DNA from 2 places in the Cyclobacterium sediminis genome. Region 2 is predicted to be linked to the other one. Evidence: riboswitches for the same ligand, from Rfam matches in the RefSeq annotation. Region 2 holds a riboswitch; the other holds the start of a gene.
What was found. A riboswitch is a leader RNA that binds a small molecule or an ion and turns the genes downstream of it on or off. The one in region 2 is predicted to bind thiamine pyrophosphate.
Positions count from the first base shown of each region.

Region 1 (3,431 bases), on a different contig from region 2:
ATTGAATACCCAAGGGGAAAGCCTTCCAGAAATGGCTATTCCTGATATAAATGAAGAAATATAATTCCGCTCCCTGCCGGCCTGTTTCCTATTGGATTTTTCACAATAGTTTCTAGTGGTTACCAAACATTTTCTTTTTTGCCCTTCTTCAGTTTCTGCAGAAAGGTCACAATAGGGGTTGATCAACACCTCAAAATGACGGTGTTGATTAATGAAATGATGTAAATCCTCTTTTTGCATCTCTGCTTTAAGCTCCTCCCAATTGTACCTTTTCCGTTCCTCATACAGCCGGTAATTGGGTTGGGCTTCCAGAATCATGGAGAAAACAATCCCGATAGATCCTATACCAACCATAACCGCATTGAACTTTTCATCGTCCTGGATCAATTCTATGCCATATTTTTTTACCTCTTGGTCCTTATTAAATGCCTCCGGATCGGTAATCCCATCCGTAGGTTCTACGCGATAGATCTTGCCTCCTTTACCTACAATGGTCATTGACTTGGCAAAAGCTGATACCGGACCAATCCCTATGCCTGAACCATGAGTAGAGGTGGCAATTGCTCCGGTAATGGACTGTATGCTGGACCCTCCCTGGTTGATCAAAGCAAAGCCATGATAGGTCAAGGCTTCTATTAGGTGCCTGATCTTGGTTCCACCTCCTGTTTCGAAAAGGTAGTGCTTTTCCAAAGACTTTTTATTCCCATAATTCACTTCTACATCGAACCCCTCCTTATATTCCTCTTTAATCCATTCTTTGGCAAGTCGCTGGGTCATGTTCATGTTTTGGGTGCAAACCAGAAAATCTTCACATTGAGCCACTGCCGTCAGGGCATGACCGGAACCTACGGCTCGAACTTTTCTATTTTCTTTCTCGGCATTTTTCACCAATTCACTTACCTCGGTCAAACCTTTGTAATCATACCAATTGCAGAACTCCCCCTCAGGAGAAAAGTTTTTATAATCCCCATTTCCGGGTACAAAAAATCGCAAGGGTTCTGAGGAATGGTTGCCATACCAATTGCCCCACTTTTGCCGATGCGGCTTGTCCTTATCAAAAAAATCATCCTTGGTCAATTCTTTATCGAGCGACAAAAACACACGCTCATGGTCCACCATATTTTTATTCAATTGGGATTCAATCAGCCTCCTTACGAATCTGGGCGTCACCATAAAATTGATAAAACTCACCCAGCGGTTTCTTTTGGTCCTGGAACAATGATGGGTAAGCGTATCATCCAGCACTTCTATATGTTTCGGTACGTTCTTTCGATTAAATATCACCTGAACCAACAAGCCAAAAAGTACCCATGAAACTACTGTGTTACCTTTCTTCCAGGTAATAAATTTTGTTAACGTGGACATGTATCTAATCTTATTTTTCAAAAATCCTTAAACAACTATCTAATTTATCGAAAATATTAAAAACACACATGATTTCTCCTTAAATTATTTCTAATTCAGTATTTCCATAAATAAAGGCTTAGCCAAGACTTCTTGCTTTACATAGGTTATTCAATATCTTTGTGACCATATTGTATGCACGGGGTGCTGGATTTTAATCCGGCTGAGATAATACCCGAAACCTGATTTGGATAATGCCAACGTAGGGATGCAAGCCAGATTTCCTTTTGTGATTTGAAGCTACATTCCACTGGTTTTATCCGGTCGAATGTTTTTTTTTAAATAAATGACAAAATGGAAATAGAAAAACAAAAAATGGGGCTGATCCCACAGCAACAAAGAAACTGGCAAAATAGACCTGAGTGGTTCTTCAACAGAGACCATACGGATACTTATGAACTTTGGTATGAGGGCAGGTATAAAAGAGCGGAAGTTTGGCAGAAAAAAGTAATGGAACAGCTGGTTACCAAAGACAAAAGGGTGAAAACCCTATTGGAATTTGGCTGTGGTACCACAAGATTTACAAGATGGTGGAAAGAAATAGGCATTGAGTCCACCGGAGGAGACATCTCCCCTTTGATGTTATCACAGGCCATTCATTTGTTTGACGGGGATCTGGTGATGGCAGATTCACACCATATGCCTTTCAAAGACCATACTTTTGATTCATTGGCCTTTATTACCACTTTCGAATACTACAAAGATCCGGTCAAGGTAATCCGTGAAGCAGCAAGGGTTGGAAAATACGGTATAGCCATGGGGATGATGAACAAAAACTCTCCCAAAGTTCTTCGACGTAGGGTTCAGCAAGCATTCGGTAAGAATCCTTTTTATGTTACTGCTACCTTTTACACCCCAAAACACCTTATCAAAATCATCGAAGAAGCATTGGAAGGGCGAGACTACACCATCACCTGGTCTTGCACCGGTTTGCCTAAGTGGTTTCCTGTCCAACAATGGAACATGCCCTACGGGGATTTCTTTGGTCTTTATGTTCAGTTCAATGATGTCAAATAAATGAGTCAAAAACCAGGAAAGATTGATGAACATTTGTTGGGTAATTTTATTACCTCACGCTGCGGAAAACCCAATGAAAATGTTCGGGTAAAACCCGGCTTTGGCATTGATGTATCTGTGGTGGCCTTGGCCGGAGACCAAGGCATGGCACTCACTAGTGATCCACTTACATTGATCCCTAGCTTGGGTTTACAAGAATCAGCCTGGCTATCAGTTCACCTGATGGCCAATGACATGTCCACCACCGGCTTCGCGCCTCAATTCGGTCAGTTTGTTTTGAATTTACCGGCTACATTTAGTCAGGAGGATTTTAAAGTGTATTGGCAATACATTCATGAATATTGCACTGCCCTGGGAGTGAATATCACCGGAGGCCATACCGGTTTTGTGGAAGGACAAAACTCCACCATTGCCGGAGGAGGAACCTTTATTAGTATTGCACCGCTGGAACAAATTCTAACCAGTACCAAAGCCCGGGCCGGAGACAGTTTACTGCTAACCAAGGGCGCTGCTATTTCCTCTGCTGCTATTCTGGGCATGTGCTTTCCCCAAACCGTTTCCAACAAACTTGGGAAAGAAATTTACCGGCAAGCAGCAGCCTCATTTTACCAAACTAGCTCTTTGAAAGATGCGCTGGTGGCTAGAGGTAAACCTGAAAACAAAGCTGTCACGGCCATGCATGATGTTACGGAAGGTGGCGTTTTGGGAGCTGTTTACGAAATGGCCACAGCAGCCAATTGTGGCGCAGTAATAGAAGAACAATTGATCCCTGTCGGCGAAGTTCAAAAGGCTGTTTGTCAACTTTTTGAACTGGATCCAAATCACTGCATAGGCGCAGGAGCCATGTTGATCGCCTGCAAAAAAGATAAAGTTCAGGAAATTATTGACCGGTTGGATACGGAAAATATTCCTTGTGCTGAAATTGGCCGGCTGACTGATGCAGGGCAAGGTATTTTGCTTCAAAAGGAAGACAAACTTACCCCTTTACCCTATCAATCTGTCGATCCTTA
Region 1 is NZ_BAAGVC010000001.1:165,739-169,169, reverse strand. Features, by position in the region: gene ACYVHJ_RS00640 (FAD-binding oxidoreductase) at 1-1,365, opposite strand, end outside; TPP riboswitch at 1,535-1,630, shown strand; gene ACYVHJ_RS00635 (class I SAM-dependent methyltransferase) at 1,699-2,421, shown strand; gene ACYVHJ_RS00630 (AIR synthase family protein) at 2,422-3,431, shown strand, end outside.
Region 1: linked by a shared signal. The riboswitch ahead of ACYVHJ_RS00635 (class I SAM-dependent methyltransferase) and the one ahead of ACYVHJ_RS10685 (TonB-dependent receptor) in region 2 are both predicted to bind thiamine pyrophosphate.

Region 2 (3,431 bases):
TATAGCTACTGGCCACATTTTCTCTAATATAAGCCCCCACATCATTTAGCTGACCAGTCAACACCAACTGATCTTTATAGCCCATATAATAAAAATTGGCATTGTACTGAAAATTAGATTGTTTGACTCTAATTCCGGCCTCCACATTATTTAGTTTTTCGGGCCTTGGGATTTCAGAAATGGGAGAATCAGTAAAATCACTTCTTACAGGTTCTCTATTGGCCACTGCATAGGAGGCATATAAAGTTTTTCCATTTCCACTTTCATAAGAAAGCCCAAACTTAGGATTGAAAAAAGTGTAAGATTGCTGTCCACTAACATCTCTTTGGTCATTATTCTTTCCATTAAAAGAGTAGTCAATTCCTCTTACTTGAAGGTCACCAAATAGGTAAAGTCTTTCCCTTACCTCGTAGGTGGCTTTTGTGTAAATATTCCGATCATCTTTTACCGCTACATTGTTATAATACTTGTCGCGAATATTGGTGCTTCCTGCAATGTCCATCCAAATGATTTCACCAAAGTGGTCTCCATCATAGCGATTGGCTCCTCCACCTAGAATGGCATCCAACCTTCCATTGGATGAAACATACTTTAAAGAGAAAACAGCACCATAAAAGTCATTGTCTAGCCATCTCCTTCGGATAATATCCGTACTATTGATTGCTTGATCTGCTATCTGTATAGGCTCAATTCCATAATCCTCTAGGTCATCATCTTCTTTAAACTGCTCATAATAACCCTGTCCGGCAGTATAATGCAAAGCAAAATTCGCTTTTAAGTTGTCCGATAGTGTTCCGGCATAAATGAACTGATAATGATTTTGCTGGTAATTGTCTGTTTCGTTATCGTAGGTATATCCATTGTAAGTTCGGTTGGTAGCCAGCAAATTTTCCGGAACCCCATTCCAAGCTTGGTAGGTTTTTTCTGCACCGGCAAAGATATTCACCTTCACTACATGCTTCTCTCCGTAATATCCTCCGGAAACAAAATAGGATTTGAGGTTAGAAAAAGCCCTGTCAATATACCCATCAGAGGTTACCTGCGAAAGCCGGGCATCCACAGCCCATTTGTCATTGATCAGACCCGTACCTGCTTTTATGGTATGCTTGCGGGTATTGAAAGAACCGTAGGAATTGTCTGTTTCTGCATAAGCCTCTTCTCTTTTTGTATCGGTCTGTATGTTAAGACTGGCACCAAAGGTAGCCGCTCCGTTGGTAGAGGTTCCAACTCCCCTTTGGATTTGTATATTGTCTACTGAGGAAGCAAAGTCAGGCATATTTACCCAAAACACGCCATGGGATTCGGCATCATTCAATGGGATTCCATTTACGGTAACATTGATCCTAGTCTGATCTGTCCCTCTTATTCGCAATCCGGTATAGCCTACTCCAGTTCCGGCATCGGAATGGGTTACAATTGATGGGGTATAATTTAGCAATAAAGGTAAATCTTGTCCTAAATTATCCTTTCCAATGGTCTCCTTGTCTATCACCTGGAAAGTCGTTGGGGTGGTTTCTGAAGCCCTGGTTCCCGACACAATAAATTCCTCGGCCGTAAGGGCTATGGGCTCAAGTGCCACCACAAGTTTTTCTTCCTGAGGCAGGGAAACGCTTATCGTCTGGGAAGAAAACCCTATAAATGAAATGCGAAGACTTGCGGTGTTTTGCTTTAGGTTCATTAATTGAAAGGCACCATTTTCATCAGTAACTGCCCCTTTGGAGGTACCTTGTAAGTAGATGGTCGCACCTTCTAGAGGCGCATTACTTTCAGCGTCAGTAACTAAACCCTGAATATTATTTTGGGCAATAACCCAGTGGCTCAGCAATATAAATATTGCTGAAATACAAATACGAATCATGTTGATATTTTATTCTGGTTAAACATAGAAGAAATGAGGGGACAAATCTCCTTTTCTTGTTTACCCAATAGCATTACGTACGATTAGCTATTTTTCATTTCCCTGCGCCGGCATTATCCGTGTCAGGTGATATGGGTATGATCTCAGCCCGTTATATTAAGGCACCCCTAATGATCTTGCCACAAATGTAGCAGGTATTATTTAAAATATCAAACTTCCAATTTTAGATTATGCAGTTCCCAAAATTTTCAAATGACGAAAATGAGACCTAAAAGCCCACCTTAATTTTTGATGTTCAAGGTATTGGATATTGTAATCTTTACAGGTTTCCTTAATGATCTTACTTAATGCCGGATAATGAATATGGGAGACTTTGGGAAACAAATGGTGCTCAATTTGGTAATTCAAGCCACCCAAAAACCATGTCAATAATTTATACCCTGTGGCAAAATTAGCAGTAGTTCTGATTTGATGTATCATCCATTCGTCCTCCAGGCAATTGGACACGGGTTCAGGAACAGGGAAGGCCGTTTCTTCAAGGCTATGAGCCAATTGGAAAACCAAGGTCAACAATAAACCTGCAAAAAGACTGTAGACCAAAAAGCCTATTAACCATGGCACCCAACCCATCATGTATACCGGAATGGCAATAAACAGTGCCAAATGAAGGGCCTTAAAACCCCAAAAACTGATATGGTCAGATAATTTCATTTTCTGAATTGGCACTACTCCAACCTTTCTGGTTACATATTTTTTATAATCTGTGAAAAACACCCAATAAAGGTATAACAGGGAATATGTTAAAATAAAATAGTAATGTTGAAACTGATGGATTTTAAATTTCTTTTGACTAGGTGAAAGGCGTAAAAATGGCCTTGCATTCAAGTCATCATCAACCCCATCCACATTGGTATAGGAATGATGAACCACATTGTGTTTGGTTTTCCACATGAAAACATTGGCACCTAGAAAATTAATGGACATTCCTGCTAAAGAATTGAGCCATGGCTTATCGCTAAAGCTCCCATGAGCACCATCATGCATTACATTAAAACCAATAAAAGCAGTCAAAGCACCCAATATTAAGCACTCTATAAGACCTAATACCCAATGTGGTGTAAAAAACACCAAATGAACGTAAAGCAATAGAAAAGACACAACCATGATACCTGCCTTTATGAAAAGGTCAATATTCCCTGATCGGGCAATGTTTTGAGTTTTAAAATATTCTCCAACTCTTTGTTTTAAGTCTTGGTGAAAGGTTATTTTAGGTCTAGAAAATTTAGGCGTAGCCATATAGGTAAATAAATGTTTTTTAAAATTGGAAAGGTTACTAGGCGCTAGTAAATATAAAAAGTAGCTGATGGTAGGTACACATATAATTTTAAATATACTACTTTAATCTGACATTTTCAAATGAAAGTGTATTCATCAAATGCATCATATCAACTTTGATGTATTCAATTATGGGTGCCAGTGAATCATTTTTCACTGCTGTCTGGAAGTATAACGCTCCCCGTAAAAAATGTTGTGTAGAATCAGTAACAAAAAATTGAAACTGAGTAGGCACTTC
Region 2 is NZ_BAAGVC010000007.1:466,154-469,584, reverse strand. Features, by position in the region: gene ACYVHJ_RS10685 (TonB-dependent receptor) at 1-1,858, opposite strand, end outside; TPP riboswitch at 1,941-2,037, opposite strand; gene ACYVHJ_RS10680 (fatty acid desaturase family protein) at 2,087-3,154, opposite strand; gene gldD (gliding motility lipoprotein GldD) at 3,252-3,431, opposite strand, start outside.